4 regions of the Mesorhizobium sp. M1217 genome follow, and region 2 is predicted to be linked to each of the others. Evidence: predicted binding sites of a transcription regulator. Region 2 holds the regulator's gene; each other region holds the start of a gene.
What was found. The regulator LexA, encoded in region 2, represses DNA repair genes until DNA is damaged. The targets are predictions, from matches to a motif close to TGTTCNNNNTGTGTTCNG.
Positions count from the first base shown of each region.

Region 1: the regulator LexA is predicted to act here: its motif matches at 1,389-1,406, upstream of recA (recombinase RecA).
Region 3: the regulator LexA is predicted to act here: its motif matches at 1,459-1,476, upstream of dinB (DNA polymerase IV).
Region 4: the regulator LexA is predicted to act here: its motif matches at 2,463-2,480, upstream of NKH37_RS24190 (ImuA family protein).

Region 1 covers NZ_JAMYMA010000011.1:89,723-94,362, forward strand. Annotated here, with positions in the region: gene recA (recombinase RecA) at 167-1,264, opposite strand; gene NKH37_RS19665 (carbohydrate kinase family protein) at 1,542-2,474, shown strand; gene NKH37_RS19670 (TfoX/Sxy family protein) at 2,509-2,832, opposite strand; gene NKH37_RS19675 (GFA family protein) at 2,923-3,420, shown strand; gene sufA (Fe-S cluster assembly scaffold SufA) at 3,648-4,028, opposite strand; gene NKH37_RS19685 (SUF system Fe-S cluster assembly protein) at 4,139-4,531, opposite strand; gene NKH37_RS19690 (cysteine desulfurase) at 4,537-4,640, opposite strand, start outside.
Region 2 covers NZ_JAMYMA010000001.1:348,360-352,999, forward strand. Annotated here, with positions in the region: gene NKH37_RS01785 (hormone-sensitive lipase) at 1-82, opposite strand, end outside; gene kynU (kynureninase) at 178-1,425, opposite strand; gene lexA (transcriptional repressor LexA) at 1,898-2,629, shown strand; gene NKH37_RS01800 (ComEC/Rec2 family competence protein) at 2,623-4,640, opposite strand, start outside.
Region 3 covers NZ_JAMYMA010000006.1:312,820-317,459, forward strand. Annotated here, with positions in the region: gene NKH37_RS13200 (hypothetical protein) at 1-48, opposite strand, end outside; gene NKH37_RS13205 (hypothetical protein) at 234-596, shown strand; gene NKH37_RS13210 (GNAT family N-acetyltransferase) at 667-1,125, shown strand; gene dinB (DNA polymerase IV) at 1,529-2,770, shown strand; gene NKH37_RS13220 (FAD-dependent oxidoreductase) at 2,796-4,316, opposite strand; gene NKH37_RS13225 (DUF2182 domain-containing protein) at 4,475-4,640, opposite strand, start outside.
Region 4 covers NZ_JAMYMA010000015.1:158,567-163,206, reverse strand. Annotated here, with positions in the region: gene NKH37_RS24210 (SOS response-associated peptidase family protein) at 1-393, shown strand, start outside; partial or broken gene NKH37_RS24205 (ATP dependent DNA ligase) at 416-691, opposite strand; gene NKH37_RS24200 (ATP-dependent DNA ligase) at 719-1,408, opposite strand; gene NKH37_RS24195 (DNA polymerase) at 1,473-1,691, opposite strand; gene NKH37_RS24190 (ImuA family protein) at 1,664-2,431, opposite strand; partial or broken gene NKH37_RS24185 (hypothetical protein) at 2,581-2,948, shown strand; gene NKH37_RS24180 (NAD(P)-dependent oxidoreductase) at 3,250-3,918, opposite strand; gene NKH37_RS24175 (SRPBCC family protein) at 3,988-4,461, opposite strand; gene NKH37_RS24170 (SDR family oxidoreductase) at 4,498-4,640, opposite strand, start outside.

The sequences.
Region 1 (4,640 bases), on a different contig from region 2:
TGGGCTCAAATCCCGGCTTTCACCGGCGCTTTGAAATGCGTCTGACTCGCCGTCAAACGCCAACCGCCGGCACGGGGCCGGCGGTTCAAAATGTACCGATTACGCAAACTCAAAATCAAAACATCAAATCCAAACCTGGCTGACGCTCCGGGAGACGTCGCTTTTCCTACATCGCCCCGGCGTCGTCCTCGAAACCGTCGTCGCTGCTTTCGGAGCCGCCGTTCTCAAGGAATTTCTCGGCGATCAATCCGGCATTCTGCCTCAGCGCCAATTCGATCTCGCGCGCCGTGTCGGGATTGTCGCGCAGGAACAGTTTTGCGTTTTCGCGGCCCTGGCCGAGACGCTGCGAATTATAGGAGAACCAGGCGCCCGACTTTTCGACCACGCCAGCCTTGACGCCGAGATCGACCAGCTCGCCGGTCTTGGAGACGCCCTCGCCATACATGATGTCGAACTCGACCACCTTGAAGGGCGGCGCCAGCTTGTTCTTGACGACCTTGACGCGGGTCTGGTTGCCGACGACCTCGTCGCGATCCTTGACCGAGCCGATGCGGCGGATGTCGAGGCGGACCGAGGCATAGAATTTCAGCGCGTTGCCGCCGGTCGTCGTCTCGGGCGAACCAAACATCACGCCGATCTTCATGCGGATCTGGTTGATGAAGATGACCATGGTGTTGGAGCGCGAGATCGAGGCGGTGAGCTTGCGCAGTGCCTGGCTCATCAGGCGGGCCTGCAGGCCGGGCAGCGAATCGCCCATCTCGCCTTCGATTTCGGCCCGCGGCGTCAGCGCCGCCACCGAATCGACCACCAGCACGTCGATGGCGCCGGAGCGCACCAGCGTGTCGCAGATCTCCAGCGCCTGTTCGCCGGTATCGGGCTGCGAGATCAGCAGGTTTTCGAGATCGACGCCGAGCTTGCGGGCATAGACCGGATCGAGCGCATGCTCGGCATCGACAAAGGCGCAGATGCCGCCCTTCTTCTGGGCTTCGGCCACCGTGTGCAGCGCCAGCGTCGTCTTGCCCGAGCTTTCCGGTCCGTAGATCTCGACGATGCGGCCGCGCGGCAGGCCGCCGACGCCAAGCGCGATGTCCAACCCAAGCGAGCCGGTCGGCACCGTTTCGATCTCGACGACCTGCTCGTTCGCGCCGAGCCGCATGATCGAACCCTTGCCGAAGGCACGCTCGATTTGCGACAGCGCCGCATCCAGAGCCTTTGATTTGTCCACCGCTTTGTCCTCTACAAGCCGCAAAGAATTCTGAGCCATGATACATCACCCCGTGGTCGTCAATGGAGGCCGGACAATCCCGCAATCCTTAAAAGAATGTACCTCGTTTGTTCTCATTTGTCAATGAGCCCCAAGGGTTTGAAAAATAAGGGATATCTACATTTGTTCTATTTTTGTTTCACAATTTTGCTTCCGGACGTCTCCCGCCTCGCATGCGGCGCCGTTGCCGTCACCATCCGAATCGCACCCGCGATTGCAGGGTTCCGCCCGGCGACCTAGTCTCCTCCCGGGCAACAGCAAAGGGCATTTTGCCGGCATGATGAAATCCCCGACGATCCTGGCCGTGGGTGGCGCCTATATCGAGCGGCGCGGCCGGGTTGCCGGCGCCTTCGTGCCGGCCGCTTCCAACCCCGGCACGATGCGCGAGCATGTCGGCGGCGCCGCCTTCAACGCCTTGCGCTGTGCGGTGCGGCGCGGCGTCTCGGCCTCGCTGCTTTCGGTGCGCGGCGGCGATGCCCTGGGCGACACGGTTTTACGCGCCGTCACCGACGCCGGCATTGCCGATTTGTCGGCGGTGTTCCTCGACCGCGCGACGCCAAGCCATACGATGCTGGTCGATAGCGACGGCGGGCTGATCGCCGGCCTTGCCGACATGGTGCTCTACGAGCTGGCGCTTCCCAAGCAGATCCGCCGCGCCAAGGTGCGCGAAGCGATCGATTCAGCCGACGCGGTGTTGTGCGACGCCAACCTGCCGTCTTCCGCAGTGGCGCGGCTGGCTGCTCTCGCCGCCGGCAAGCCGGTGTTTGCGCTTGCCGTCTCGCCCAGCAAAGCGGCGCGGCTGACGCCGGTGCTTAACCTTCTGGCACTCGCCTTCATGAACCGGCACGAGGCCGGCGTGCTCGCCGGCGTCGACATCGATGCTGATGATCAAGGCATCGTCGACGGCCTGAGACGCGCCGGTCTGAAAAGCGGCGTGGTGACCGCCGGCGATGATCCAGTGCTCGGTTTCGACGAAACCGGCGCATTTTCGATCCTGCCACCGCCGATACACAAGCGGGCGGATATGAGCGGCGCCGGCGACGCGCTGGCAGGTGCCACGATCGCCGCCCGGCTGCGCGGCCTGACGCTGCGCGCGGCACTGTGCGAAGGCGTTGCCGCAGCTATGCTCACCGTCGAGAGCGCCGCTTTCACCAGCGCCGGCTTTGCCGAAGCGCTGGCGCTCGTGCCCGAGGCGCGGAACCTGGCGTGAAATGCGGCCCAGAATTGCCGAAGCATGGTGCAGCCTATTTGCCGGCGCGCCGTCCTGCCTCGTAGGCGCGGCGCGCCCAGATCGCCATCTCGTCGGGATCGTCGAACGCGCTGTCGGGAACGCTCCAATAGGGCATCGACACCAGCTTTCCGTGGCGCGAGCCGGTATAGGTCCATTGCCGGCAGCCGGCCGCTTCGAAATCCGGGGCGCTTTCGGCGTCGGCCTTCAGCATCAATTCGCCACGGATGACAATGGCGACGATGACGCCATCGAAATAGATGCCCTTGCCGCCGAACAGCTTGCGGATGCTGACCGGGCCGAGGCCTTCGAAAAGCTCTTCTATGCGCTCGTTGTCCATGGCGCGATCATGTCACCGGGATTTCCCCTTGTCATCGCCGCTACCGGCACCATCCTGACAAGTTCAGAATCAGTTTCATCGGAGTTTTTCATGCCGCTTCTGCTCAAAGGGTCCTGCCGGTGCAATGCCGTGCGTTTCGAGGTGGAAAGCCATACGCCGGTGCCGTTCATGCTGTGCTACTGCTCGATCTGCCGCAAGCAGCAGGGCGGCGGCGGTTTCGCCATCAATCTCGGCGCCGATTACGAGACGCTGAAAATCGAGGGCAAGCGCCATCTCGGCGTCTACCGGGCCGAGATCGAGGACGACGAGCACCCGCAACGCGAGATCTCGACGGGCGAACGGAATTTCTGCACGAAATGCGGGACGGCACTCTGGCTCTACGATCCAACCTGGCCGGAGCTGGTGCATCCGTTTGCCTCGGCGATCGACACAAACCTGCCGAAGCCGCCGGAGAAGGTGCATCTGATGCTGAAATACAAGGCGAACTGGGTCGAGCCCGATATCGGCAAGGGCGATAAGGTCTTCGATGTCTACCCGGAAGAGTCGATCGCCGACTGGCACAAACGAACCGGGATGTGGGTGGATTAGCGTTTCTTCTCCCCGTTCGCTATCGCGTATGGGCAAGCGCCCCCTCACCCGGATTGCCAACCGAATTGCGAAGGGCAATTCGGGGCAATCCGACCTCTCCCCGAGGGGAGAGGAAGTCGCCAGCGCTGGCGCCAGCCTCTTCTCCCCATCGGGGAGAAGGTGGCCCGAAGGGCCGGATGAGGGGGCTCCCATATGCGATTGCCGCCGGGGACGCCGAAGGAAAAGCCTCAGGCCGAAGCGCGGGCTTCGGCCAGTGCCTTCAAATCGGCGGGCTTCAACTCGACCGATTCGCCGCAGCCGCAGGCCGAGCTCTGGTTCGGGTTGCGGAAGGTGAAGCCGGTGCGCAGCGTGGTCTGCTCGAAGTCCATCTCGGTGCCGAACAGGAAAAGTGCTGCCTCTGGCGCGACATAGACATGGGCGCCGTCACGCTCGATGTGGTCGTCTTTGGTGTTGGGCTCGGTCACCAGGTCGACCGTATATTCCATGCCGGCGCAGCCGCCCTTCTTGATGCCGAGGCGAATGCCATGCGCATTCTCACGGGTCGCGACGATCTCGCGCACCCGGTCGGCAGCCTTTTCGGTCATCGTGATGACGGCAAAGCGTCCCATTCTTTCCTTCTCCATTGCGCGCAGGTTCAAGGTCTGCCGAATGATTCCTCACCTAAAATGGTGAAGTTTTGTACCCGGCGCAAGTGCGCCAGCCTTTGGCTGGTCGGATGCTAGTACCACCCCACCGCTACCTGTGCCTCTTCCGACATGCGGTCGGGCGACCAAGGCGGGTCGAAGGTCATGTTGACCTCGACGCCGGAAACGCCTTCGACGGCGCCGACGGCGTTTTCGACCCAGCCCGGCATTTCACCGGCCACCGGGCAGCCCGGCGCGGTCAGCGTCATGTCGATCTTGACCGAGCGGTCGTCCTCGATGTCGATCTTGTAGACGAGGCCGAGCTCGTAGATGTCGGCCGGGATTTCGGGGTCATAGACCGTCTTCAGCGCCGAGACGATGTCGTCTGTCAGCCGCGCCAATTCGTCGGCGGGGATTGTCGATCCGGAAACCGCCGCATTGGTCGTCGTTTCCGAATTGGTCTCGGCGGTGTGGCTGGCATCATCCATGGTCGTCACCCGAAGAACTTTCGCGCCTTTTCCAGCGCATCGGCCAAAGCATCGACTTCGGCCCTGGTATTATACATGCCGAACGACGCCCTGCATGTGGATGTTACGC
Region 2 (4,640 bases):
CCGCCGGCCAGCGATCGCTGCCGGCTATGTTGGCGCCGTTGGCATAGGCGTTGTCCCAATCGGCAATGTGACGTTCGAACACCCTGCGCCCTCCCCTGGCAATATGGCCCTGCAACGAGCGTGAGCATCGCGCGGCGCGTCGTCGCCAGCCTCACGATTCCAGCTCTCGCATCAATCTCAAGTGACAGCCGCCTTGATGGCGAAGCGCGCATCCTTCCACGCACCGGTGCGCAGGATGTCCTCAAGCACTTCGACGGCCTGCCAGACATCGGCATAGCCGACATAGAGCGGGGTGAAGCCGAAGCGCATGGTCGATGGCGCGCGAAAATCGCCGATCACGCCACGTTCGATCAGCGCGCGCATGATCTGGTAGCCATGCTCGTGCATGAATGAAATCTGGCTGCCGCGTTTTTCCCCGTCGCGCGTGCTTTCGAGCGTTAGCCCGTAAGTGCCGCACTTTGCCTCGACAAGCTCGATGAACAGATCGGCCAGCGCGATGCTCTTCTTGCGCACCGCCGTCATGTCGACATCGTTCCAGATGTCGAGCGCGCCCTTCAGCGTGCGCATCGACAGGACCGGCTGGGTGCCGCACAGAAACCGGCGGATGCCGGTGCCGGCCGCATAGCCTGGCTCGAAGGCGAAGGGCCGTGCATGGCCCCACCAGCCGGTGAGCGGCTGCTGGATGTCGGCAAGATGCCGCTCAGCCGCATAGATGAAGGCAGGCGCGCCCGGTCCGCCATTCAGATATTTGTAGGTGCAGCCAACGGCAAAATCGGCGTTTGCCTTGTCGAGCTCGACTGGCATCGCACCGGCGGTGTGGCAGAGATCCCAGACGATCATCGCCCCGGCTTCCTGGGCCCTGCGCGTCAGCGCCGGCATGTCGCGCAGTTCGCCCGACTTGTAGTTGACGTGGTTGACCAGCACCACGGCGGTGCCTTCGTCGATCAGCTCTTCGATGCTCGGCGCGTCGACCCCCGAGAGGCGAAGCAGCGTATCTTTTCGCGTCGAAACCACACCCTCAGCCATGTAGAGATCTGTCGGAAAACTGTCGCCCTCGGCGACGATGACCTGCCGCTCCGGCCGCATGGCCATGGCGGCGTGCAGCAGCTTGTAGATGTTGACCGATGTCGTGTCGCAGACCACCGTCTGGCCGGCCGCGGCACCGATCAGGCGCCCGAGCTGGTCGCCGAGTTCGAGTGGCATGTTGAACCAGCCGGCCGTGTTCCAGGCGCGGATGAGATCATGCGCCCATTCTTCGGTCGCTGCCTTGCTCAATTCATCGAAAGCGGCACGCGAAGCGGCCCCTAGCGAATTGCCGTCGAGATAGATCACTCCTTGCGGCAGCACAAAGCGGTCGCGCATCGCGCGCAGCGGATCTGCAGCATCCAACGCCTTTATGGCCACGAGATCGGGAATTCCTGTCATGATTTGTCTGCTCCCCCAAGATTCACCGCAACGCCGGACACGCATCGACGGCATCCATCGGTCACGAGCGGTTCTCCATTACCTGGTATCGCGCAGCAAGGCTCCACCGGCGACAAGTTGCCTGACCACGCGGTGGAAACCAGGAGCCAAGCCAACCCAAGGTTGGCGTTTTGAGTTCGTTTCGTTCACGGTGCATTGACCAAACCGCACAGTCGATACGGCTTCAATTCCGTGCCCCTTTGCCGGCTGACGGCCGATAGCAGTGCCGCCTTCTGGAAACCCAGAGGCCGCAAACGAAAGCAGAATCAAGGCGATGAGGCCCGCGGCGGTGAAAATGCAGCGTCCCGGTTTGGCGAGTGGTATCGTTACCCGAGCCCTAATACATTCATTAAACTTTAAACAGTTGCGGAACACAACTGGAACAGATAGTGTTTGTTCTGGGTTTGTTTTTCTGATTCTGTTGGGGGTCGCTATGCTGACACGCAAACAACACGAACTGCTTATGTTCATCCACGAAAGGCTGAAGGAAAGCGGTATCCCGCCCTCCTTCGACGAGATGAAGGAAGCGCTCGACCTGGCTTCCAAATCGGGAATCCACCGGCTGATTACGGCGCTGGAGGAGCGCGGCTTCATTCGCCGTTTGCCCAACAGGGCTCGTGCGCTGGAGGTGCTGCGCCTGCCCGATTCGATCGCCCCCGGCCTCAATGCGGCACGCAAGTTCTCGCCGAGCGTCATCCAGGGCAGTCTTGGGCAAGGTCCTCGGCAAGGCAAGCCGACATCGTCGCGCGTCCCTGCAGCCGGCAATGACGACGATGTCGTCGCCGCCGTGTCTATCCCGGTGATGGGCCGCATCGCCGCTGGTGTGCCGATCGATGCCATCCAGCACCAGACGCATTCGATCTCGGTGCCGCCGGACATGATCATGGGCGGCGAGCATTATGCGCTCGAGGTCAAAGGCGATTCGATGATCGAGGCTGGCATTTTCGACGGCGACACGGTGATCATCCGCAATGCCGATACGGCGAGCCCCGGTGAGATCGTGGTGGCACTGGTCGACGAGGAAGAAGCGACGCTGAAGCGGTTCCGCCGCAAGGGCGCCTCGATCGCCCTGGAAGCCGCCAATCCGGCCTACGAGACGCGCATCTTCGGACCAGACAGGGTCAAGGTGCAGGGCAAGCTCGTTGGGCTGATCCGCCGCTACTGAGCTGCGCCCTTGGCGCCGGCTTTTGGCTTGTCGGCTCTGCGGTATGGCGGCATGCCCCGCGCCGCGCGTGAAAATTTCCGCTGCACGTGCCAGGGCCGGTATGATTTTTCGACGGCGAAGCGGATTTCGGCGCGTGTTGCCGCTTGTGGATCGAAATAGACGGCCGCACTTCCCGCGCGCGCCAGTTGCCGTTTGGTGACGACGAGGACCAGCCGGTCGTAGTAGCAGGGATTATGGGCGGTGGCGTCGTCGATGACGATCAAGCTGGCAAAGGCGCAGGCTGGCCGTGCAGTATCGCGGTCATTGGCTAGCGCGATGATCGCGCCGGATGGATGCCTGGCAAGGCAGAGACCGTCCGTGCAAATGAACGGCATGCCCGGCGGTAAGTCGGCCGGATCGGCAATGTCGAATTGCGGATCGTTCTTTCCAGGTGTTTCCGGCGCGACGATAGCCTCTGATGTGAGCGCGCGTTTCCAGTTGTCGATGGTGAACTCATTCGGGCGTGCCCGGTTGACCGCGAGTTCACCGCTGCCGATCGGCAGCGCGACGAGCCGTGCGTCCTCCGAGATCAATACATCGGGTACGCGCGTCTGCGTTGTCGTTAGCAAGCCGGCGAGCGCAAAAGGAAGGGCCACGAGCCGCAACCAGGTCGTCGCCATGCTGGCAATGACGAGGGCGATCGTCACCAAAAGGACAGATCTCAGCGAAATCAGCCCGACCGCATCGATCGGCGAGCGCTCGGAGATCCACCCGGACAGGGCGATCATCGCCGTCAGCCCCTTGCCCATCACGTAGAGGAAAGGCCCATCCGCGCCGAACGGCATCGCCAGCGCACTGAGGACGGCGAAGGGCATGACGACCAGTGAGACGATAGGCATGATGGCCAGATTGGCGAACAGGCTGAGCGGCGCCACGCGCTGGAAATGCCATATGGCGAAAAGCGCCGTGGCGCTCCCTGCAATGATCGAGGTCATCGCCAGGCCGCCCATGCCCATCAGTACCTTTCTAGTGGCAAAGCGTAGCGGCGACCGCCGGGGCGGCGGCGTGGTGGCCCCGCCGGCGCGGTAATCGGACCAGCCTGCATAGGCGCCGACAAGGGCCGCCGTCGCGGCGAAGGACATCTGGAAGCTCGGACCGACCACCTCGTGCGGCGACACCAGAATGACCGCGATGGCCGAGATCGCCAGGTTGCGCATGGTGAGCGCGGCCCGGTCGAACAGCACGGCGATAAGCATCACCGCCAACATGATGAAGCTGCGTTCGGCCGCCACCACAATGCCGGAAAAGACGAGGTAGGCCGCAATCGAAAAAAGCGCGGCGGCCGCCGCGTATTTCTTGACCGGCCGTCGCGATGAGAAATCGGGAAACAGCGCAAAGGCGCCGCGCAGCAGCGCCATAATGGTGCCGGCGACCAACGCCATATGCAGCCCCGAGATGGAGATGATGTGGTAGATGCCGGTACGCCGCATCGCTTCGTTGATCTCCTCGGGAATGCCGGCGCGCACGCCGACGATCAGCGCAGCAGCAATCTCGCCCTCGGCGCCGCCGATGCGGCTGCGGATATGGTCGGCGATGGATTCGCGCGCGTCTTCGATCGCGGAAGAAAGCCGCGCGGCAAACGGCATGCTGCCCGACGACACGACTTTCGGATTGCCGAGAAAAAAGCCGCTGCCGCCGATACCGGCAAAATAGCTGTCGAAGGAGAAATCATAGCTGTCGGGCCGCACCGGCCCGGTCGGCGGCAGCAGCCGCACATAGCCGGCGATCTCGGAACCGGCGGTCAGCTCAGCCGGTATTTTCATCGCCGAAACGCGGACCCGTTCCGGCATGTAGCGCAGTGTCGGCCTGGCGGTTGAGATCACATCGATCGTCAGCCTGATGCGGCCGCTCGCCATGGGCTCGAACGATACGACGCGACCCGTGAGGCGCGTCGAGATTTCGGAACCGAGCATATGCGTTCCAACACGCCAGGTCTCGACCTTGGCGGCAAGCACGCCAAGCGCGCAGAGCA
Region 3 (4,640 bases), on a different contig from region 2:
AATCGAGACGACATCGGCGATCGTCGCTTCCTTGCCCGCTAATGCCATGGCCATCCCCATCGTTGTTCCTGCTTTGTTCACATTATCGGTTTTCGAGGCGGAGTCGAGTCGGTTCCGCTTACACCAACGTGAAAGTTTCACTTGTTCATTTATTTGAGTTATGCTTCTATACCATGCAAGCTGGAATCGGCGCAGCCGCGGCCGCTCCGTCCACCGAATGTAAGGGAGTGACGATGGACCTCGCCCAGTTCGCCCAGGCCTGCGGTTATGCCGGCGACAGCCCGGCCATGCTTGCCGCCTTCGCGGCCATCCGCCAGGACGGCATCCGCACGGCGCGCCAGGGCCATCGCCAGCGCAAGGCGGCGATCGACCGGATGAAGCCGAGCCGCGCTTTGTTCCTGGCGGCGATCCGCCCGGCGCAGTCGGCCGAGGAGGCGATCGAGGACGCCGCCCGCTTCCTGTCGATGTTCCGCAACATGCCGCACTGGCGACAGGAAAGGCGCAGCGCCGACCTCGCCCGCGCCAGGCAGCAGCGCCTCTTCGCCCGCTTCTTCCGCCGCTACGGCTATCGCCTCTGGGCGTTGGAGGCCGCCTGAAGACGCGCGCCCCCCTTGCAGTCAAAACGGATATTGCGATCGCCAACACTGCGCCGTATGTCTCCGCGCGATGAGCGAGATCGAATTCCGTCGTGCCCAGGCGCCCGACCTGCCGGCGATCGTTGCAATGCTTGCCGACGATGCGCTCGGCGCAGACCGGGAAGACCCGTCCACGCCGCTCGCGCCATCCTATCTCGATGCCTTCAGCGCGATCGATGCCTATCCCAACCAGTTGCTGGCCGTGGCCGTCGAGGCCGGGCAATTGGTCGGAACGCTGCAACTCAGCTTCCTTCCAGGCATTTCGAGGAAAGGCGCCTGGCGCGGCCAGATCGAAGGCGTTCGCGTCGCCCGGCAATGGCGCTCTCGCGGCGTCGGCAAGCTGATGATCGAATGGGCGATTGAAGCGTGCCGTTCGCGCGGCTGCAGCCTCATTCAGCTCACCACGGACAACAGTCGACGGGAAGCGCACACCTTCTACGAGCGCCTCGGTTTCACCGCCAGCCATCTCGGCTACAAGATGGCGCTGTAGGTCGCTGCAGCAGGCGCCGTCGGCGAAGCTGCCGATCTCCCCCCTTGCGGGGGAGATGCCCGGCAGGGCAGAGGGGGGTGCTGTCCCTCCGACCTGTCAACCAATCGGAGCCAAACCCTCAGGCTGATTCGAGTTGGCAACAACTGAAGTCGAAGTTGGCGATCCGTCCCACCCCCCTCTGTCCTGCCGGACATCTCCCCCGCAAGGGGGGAGATTGGATGTTGCTTCGACTTTCGCCAACCACCAACGCTGGAACGCAGGCAGACAGAGGGCGCCAAACTGAAACAATTGCCCTCCACCTGCCCTCCGCGCCGCTTGACAATCCGCCCACAATGTTCTCTTTATGTTCTCATCAAAACTCTAGACAAGGCGGCGTTTGAACCGCCGCGGGCGAACGGGCCGGATGGAAGCCAACATCCTCCACGCGGATCTGGATGCCTTCTATGCCTCGGTCGAACAACTGCTCGACCCGGCCTTGCGCGGCAAGCCGATTGCCGTCGGCGGCGGGGTAGTGCTCGCCGCATCCTATGAAGCCAAGGCGTTCGGCGTGCGCGGCGGCATGCCGGGACGGCGGGCGCGGGAACTCTGCCCGCAACTCATTTTCGTCGGCGGCCATTTCAAGGACTATCAGCGGCTGGGCGATGCGGCAATCAAGGTGCTGGGCGATTTCACGCCGGTGGTCGAGCGAATTTCCATCGACGAGGCCTTTGCCGACGTCGCCGGCTGCACCCACCTGTTCGGCTCGCCGGCCGAGATCGCCGGCAAGATCCGCCACCGCGTGCGGGCAGAGCTCGGCCTGCCGATCTCGGTCGGCGTAGCCCGCACCAAGCATCTGGCCAAGATCGCCTCACAGGTCGCAAAACCCGACGGGCTGGTGGTGGTCGATCCGCGCCACGAGCTGGAGTTCCTGCACCACCTGCCGGTCGAGCTGATGTGGGGTGTCGGCCCGGTCACCAGGGAGCGGCTGGCCGGCATCGGCGTCAACACCATCGGCGAGCTGGCGAAGACCAACGATGGCGCGCTGGAGCGCCTGCTCGGGCCGGCGGCGGGAGAAAAACTCAACGCGCTGGCGTGGAACCGCGATCCGCGCAAGCTGGAGACGCAGCGCCGGGCGCGCTCGGCCGGCGCGCAATCGGCGCTCGGCCGAAAACCGGCCGAGGAGCAGGTCTTCGTGCCTGCGCTGCTGCATCTGGCCGATAGGGTCGCCACAAGATTGCGGGCGAAATCCCGCCCCGGCCGCACGGTGACGGTTCGCGTCCGCTTTGCCGACCTGCGCTCGGTGACGCGCTCGATCACGCTCGACCAGCCGATATCGGCAACCGCCATGCTGGCCGAGATCGCCGAGGCGCTGGTGCGCAAGGTGCTCATCGACCATCCGCACGAAAAGACAATCTCGCTGCTGGCGATCGCTGTCTCGCATCTGGAGCAGCATGCCGGCCTGCAACTGGAACTGCCGCTCGGGCTCGCCGACGACCGCCGCCGCCCCGGCACCAGGAAGGGCGCGGCGCGCTGGACCGCAGATCGCGCCGTCGACAAGATCCGCGACCGCTTCGGCTGGGAGGCGGTCGGCTACGCCTCGGTCGCGCTCGGACTGTCGCGGTCCGTTCCCGACGCGTTTCGCGAGCTCGCCGAAAAGGAATTGTGAGCTGCGCGGCCGGGGCGAAAAAAGATTATCCGGCAGGAGCCAGGGGCGATACGGCCGGCCCGTTCAAAGCCGTGCCATCGACGGCAAAATGCGAGCCGTGGCAGGGGCAGTCCCAGCAGCGTTCCAGCGAGTTCCAATGGACATGGCAGCCGACATGGGTACATGCGGCCGAGCGTTTGTAGAGCGTGCCGTCCTCGTCGCGAAAGGCCGCGACTTTGGTAAGACCTTCGCGGACGATGGCGCCCTGTCCCGGCCGCAGCTTGTCGGCGGAATCGATTTCACCAGGCGCGACATACTCGGCAAAACTCCTGATCGCTGTCGCATTCTCCGCTAGATAATCGGCGATCGCCCGTACCGTCTTGCGAGAGGGTTCGTAAAGTTCCCGCCAGGGGCTTTCCCCCTTCAGAATCAGGTCCGAAATCAACAGGCCTGCCACGACCCCATGGGTGATGCCCTGGCCGGAATCGCCGGTAGCAACGAAGACTCGCCGATCACCGGGATTGCGGCCGATGAACCCGGCATAGTCGACCGTCTCCATCACCTGCCCGGACCATCGATTGGCTTCCGCGCCGACATCGGGCACCAATTTTTTGATCCAGGCCGCCAGGGCCGTGAAGCGGTGGTCGGCGTCGTCGGCCTGCCCTGTCTTATGGTCTTCACCACCGACGATCAGAAAGTCGGTCTTGCCTTCGCCAGGCTGCAGACGGACGTAGTGATAGGGGTCCAGCGTGTCCCAATAGAGTGCATCCGGCAAAACGTCGCGCGCGATCTCGAACGACATGGCGTAGGTCCGATACGGCGCCTGCTTGGTATGGAGCGCGACCCGATCGTTGATCGGCGAGTTGGTGGCGACAACGGCCGACCTGGCAGACACGGCAAAGCCCGAGACCGTGCTTACGCGCACGCCGCCGTCGGTCTCCTCGACCTTATCGACGATGGTCTCCGCATAAAGCGCGCCGCCGTGCGCGCGGATGCCGGCAGCCAGCCCGCGGAGATATTTGAGCGGGTGGAATGTCGCCTGATTGGCGTAGCGAAGGATCGGTGCATCCGAAAAGCCTGCAAACGGCACGCCTGCGGTTTTCTCGACGTCGACCCCGATCTTCAGAGCGGCGTCCAGTTCGCGCTCGATGACGGATTCCTTCCTGCCCGACGCCGGAAACAGAAAACCGTCGAGGCGGCGGAAATCACACGCCATACCCTCCGCCTCCAGGATCGATTGGATACGGTCAATAGCGGCCGACTGGCTTTGATAGTAAATCCGCGCCAGTTCCTCGCCGCGCAATTTGATCAGTTCCGAAAAATAGTCATCGCAGATCGATGACAGGTGCGCGGTGGTGCGGGCCGTCATGCCGCTTCCGATCCGGCCGCGATCGAGCACCGCCACCTTTTGCCCGGCGATGGCCAGTTCGTAGGCGACCGACAGTCCGACAATGCCAGATCCGACGACCACGACATCGACCTGTTCACTCCGCTCGAGCGGAACCGCATCAGGCGCGACTTCGGTTCTCGCCCAAACGGATACAGTCCTTTCGTCGCCGACATTCATGGCGGAGCCCTTCATACCCGACATTCGGATAAACGGACGCCAGGATTCAAAGTTCCTTGACGCCTGAATGCCTGCGTAAGCTTGACGTCACCGCCGGTCCGCCCCGACGCGTTGTGAGCCGGCCTGGCTGGGGCGGTGCGATGCACTTTACGTGGCCGTCACACCAAAAGCGTTGCGCTGCCCCAGGCGATCAGGGCGATGCCGGCTGCCCGGCCGACCCACTGGCCGGCAGGAAACGCCTTTTCAACCAGCACCAGAATGGCGAGCCCGGCAACCCACACCAGGTTCATGATGCCACCCACGAACAATAACGCCATCAGCATC
Region 4 (4,640 bases), on a different contig from region 2:
CGCTGGAGCTGGCCCGGACCGAACAAGCGGCCCGTTTATAATTTCCGTTCAGAGGGCCGAGAGTTCTCGTCGAACCGGTGCCTGATCGTGGCGGACGGCTTCTACGAGTTCACCGATCCGGAAGACCCCAAGAAGAAGCGCAAGGACAAGTGGCTCTTCACAAAGAAGGAGGAGCCGATCTTCTGCATCGCCGGCATCTGGCGTGAAATGCCTGGGGTCGGCGAGGCATTCACCATGCTGACGATGGAGCCAGGACCCGACATCGCGCCCTACCACGACCGGCGGATCGTCATCCTCGAGAGCGGATTGGCTCGACCCTTCGGTGTCGGCCAAGTCGCTGATCAAGCCCCTTCCACCCGGCACGCTGCAGGTGGAGCAAGTCGGATGAAATGAAGCGATCGGCGACCGATGCCGATCAGGGATGGGGCACGGAACGCACCACCTGCCGGGCCGGCTTGTCCTGCCGCTCACCTTGATACGAGACCTGACGCAGGAGATTGTCTTCCGTCCAGGTGAGATAGGCGACCTCGACCACCATTTCAGGCCTGACCCAATGCACGCGCGACAGCTCAAGGGGCGAGCCGAACCGGCTCTCACGTGGCGGTGGGGCGTCGAGGGGCATTCGAGCTGCCTGAAGTGGTTCAAGCCGGCCAGCCAATCGCTTGAGCTCTGCAACCGTGATGCCGGTGCCGGCGCGGCCCCGTACATCAGACGACCATCATCGGTGTAGTAGCCCAGAAGCAGCGAGCCGAGATGCGGCCGGCTTCCAGTCGGATCGGTCCAGCCGACGACGATGAATTCCTCTCTGTTGAGACACTTTGACTTGATTGCCGGATGCATAGGCGCTGTCGATCCGCTTTGAGATAGCGCCCTCGAGTGCAAGCCGACAGGCATGCTTGCGGAACGCAGGCCCGTCATCGATGACGTGGTCGCTGAAGCGCAGGCTAGGCATATCGGACGAAAACAGGCCTTCCAGTCGCGCCTTGCGATCTATCAGCGGCAGCTTCGCAATGCTTTCTCCGTTGAGGAACAGAAGGTCGAAAGCAAAGAAGACAAGATCGCCCGTGCGGCCTTCGTCCATGGCGACCTGCAGGCGGCTGAACGAGGTGACGCCGTCCGCCCGGACAGCGCACAGCTCCCCGTCGACATAGGCGTCTTTCACCGGGAGCGCGCGCAGGGCCGCTATCGTCGCTCGATAGCGATGCGACCAATCGAGGCCGGTGCCGGTGAGCAAGCGGATGTCGCTGCCGTCGATCCGCGCGTGCATGCGGTATCCGTCGTACTTGATTTCGTGAAGCCAATCGGGGCCGTTGGGCGCTTCGTCGACCAGCCGCGTCAGCTGAGGCTCGGTCCATTTCGGCGGATGCGTTTTATTCGGCTTTGTGGGGTTCACCGTCTTCCGCGCCAATTGAGATAAAACGTCGTCATGCGGGCCAGACTACCACATGATGACGGTATATCCGCTGCAGCTTCTATCGGAAATCCCGCGTCTTCACCTTGATGCGATCAATGTGCTCGTCGGGATCGACGATATCGCGCGTTTTCGGCATCACGCGCGGATCGATTCCCGATCCGCCGTGATGAGCCTCGTCCCCACGGCCGCGCGGCAACGGAAACGGCGTCTCGCGGTTTCCCACGCTGGCCAGCTCGGCCGATAGATCGGTCAACTCGTGCGCGACGAGATGCACCACCTCCCCTTCCCGCTGGATGCGGCCGCGCGCGCCGAGCATGGCCGACGAGAGAAGCACGCGACGGGGACGCGAGGGCTTGGCACAGGCCGGCTCGATCTTCTGTTCTTCCGCGTCGACAATCGCATCGAGGCGATCCGTGTCGGCACCGCACTGCCGGTGCGCGATGTCGACGGCAGGACCGACACCCGCCAGCGTGTCTCGGCGGCGGTTGGCTGACCAAAATCGGTCGCTTCAGTCTGTCGCCGCCAGCGGCGAATGGCGATGCCGATGGCGCCGGAGCTTTCGGCGGCAAGCTGCAGGCGCCGTGAGGCCGTCATCGACAGCCGGGCTATCTCGGCAACGACAGCGCCAAAACCGCCACGAAGACCCTCTTCGAAGCAGGCGAGAACGGATTTCTCGTCGCCGGCTTCGACATAGATCACCCTTCCCGGAGGCAGGCCGGCCTGTTCGATCGCCGGCGCGAACAGATCGGGCCGGGTAACGCACCACAGCACCTTGCCGACAGTGCGTGCGGCAATACCGGCAGCGAAGAGTGCCGCGGCCGCGCCATCGACAGCGCCATTCCCTCCGCCTGCGACCTCGTGCAGACCGCCAAGAGCCAGTCCTCCTCCCGGCAGAACCCTGTCGATTGCGATCACTCCAAACGGCAAAACGGTGCGAGCGCGCGCGTTTCCGCCTTCGAGACGCGCAATGCGTTCTCGAAGCTCGGAAATGGCAGCAGGGGGCGCCGATACACTCATCTGACCCTTGAAACGCGGAAAGCCTGTGATATGTTCTATATTTGTTCTCGTCGTGGCTAAGAGTTAACCGGGATAATGTCGTGCCCCTGCGGAGGAGGCATTCCATACTCGGGCCACATCTTCAATGCGGAAATGCGAGTCCATTTTTGGAAAAGGCCATGCAGATCCACATGCAGCGCATCGTCGGGTCGTTCGTCGGCTCCGCCTACGGCGCCGGGCAATTCTACAGCCGCGCGGTCACCGAGGCTCGTGATCTGACCACGAAACTCTCCAACGATACCATAGACGAGGACCTGGACGGCCCTGTAGGCTTCGATATCGCGCCCAACGCAAGCGCGAGTTCGCAGCCGACATGGGCCTGCAGGCCCACGTCGTTCGCATGGCAGCCGAAGGTGCCGTCTCGGCTTACCAGGACATTACAGGCGAAACCTGGAAGCCCTACGCTCGCCCGGTCGAGCAGCCTGCAAACTCGGTCGACCAAAAGGCCGCAACGGTCCAAATGGCAGCCTTCGAATAGGACGATCGCGGGGCTTTGCCCCGCCTTCCTTCAGCGTCCGCAACGCCATTGCGACCTGGTTCTGAAAAAGAAAAAAGGGCCGACGGAAAACCGCGGCCCATAACGTGTGAAGGTCATGGACCTCCAGAGGGGAACAGCTGCTGCGGCGGAACTGGGAGGAAGCCGCCATGTGCATCAACTGAAGTCTGTATGGACGAATCACGCTGCACTTAATTTTTTGTGCAGTGCAGCTATGCGCGGCTCGTTTGACCGCAATCGTCGCGCTGGCGGTTTTCGCTTTGATAGGCCGTTCAAGCCAACCCTACCCAGTGATCAACGGCAACTTATGTAGCCACCGATCCGTGGTGACTTGATCCAGCACGAAGGCCGCAACGTTTTCGCGCGAAATGGAGCCTCCGCGGAACTGGTTCAAGTTCGTGAGCGTCTGGATCGTGGTGCGTGCAGGCTTGTTGTTGAGAACTGAAGGACGGACAATAGTCCAATCCAGATCGCTGCCCTTGATGATTGCCTCCTGACGATTCTTGTCGGCATAAACCTTGCGCAGGAGCAAAGGGAAGATCAGCTTGTCGAAGAGGAAACCGCCGTGCCCTGCGCTGTCGCCAGCGCCCATACCGGTGATGGCGACGAGACGCGAGACGTGTTCCGCTTTCATAGCGCTGACAAGCGCTCGGGTCGCGGTCGAAAGAAGGGTGACTTCGCGAAATGGGCTTGCGGGTGTGCCGAGCGCGCTAATCACGGCATCGCGACCCTTGACGGCTTGGCGCAACACCTTCTCGTCACGGGCGTCTCCAACGACGATCTTCACTCCCTTCATGTTTGCGGCCTTTTCCGGCGAGCGCACCAGGAGGGTGACATCGTAGCCGCGGCTTACGGCCTGGCTGACGATATGGCGGCCGGTCGGCCCGGTGGCACCGAGCACCAGGATATTCGGTACGGCGGCGAAACGTGTTTCAGAGACGGGTGTGGTCATGATTTTGGTCCTCTTGAAAGCCTGGCGCCTCTCAGGAGGCCGCCCTGTTGGGTTGGATGCTGGTGATAATCAGAGGCGGCCCTCTGCGAGCAGTTCGCGGGTCCGCTTCAGCGTCGACAGCAGGGCCGACTTGTAGCCCTTGTCGCTGTCGAACTGCGTCTGCTCGGCCTGTTCCTCTGGGCCATCAGCCTCCTTGCCGCGCAGGCCGAGGTAGCAGTAGAACTTCAGCTGCAGTGCGCCGGCTTCGTCCTCGAAAAGCTCATTGATAATGGCGCCTTCGCGTGGGCCGGTCGCCTGGAAGAAGGTGACCTTGCTCTGCGGCTCGAGGGTGATGATCTCCCTGATGTCAGAGCTGGCGATGGTGGCTTGGCGCACGAAGTGGGTTTCACTTTCCTCCACGACATCGCAGCGGGTGCAGAGACCCGGCGGGAGGAACAGACGCGCGTCGCGCGCCTTCAGTTCCAAACCCTTCCATACTTGCTCCCGGGTGAGCTTTGTTTCGCCTTCCGGATTCACCGGGACGGTTGCGGTCGAATAGATCATGTCGATGGTCCTTGTTTGAAATTGTGGCTGATTGCCTCAGGCAGAGGCAGCGGTTTCCGAGGCAAAGTCGCGGTAGGAGCGGAGCGGACGTCCAAGAAGCGTCGTCAGGCGCTCGACATCAGTGCCCTCGGGCAGCATGCCATCGGTCAAAAATCGCTCGCCCATCATGCGCATGTCGT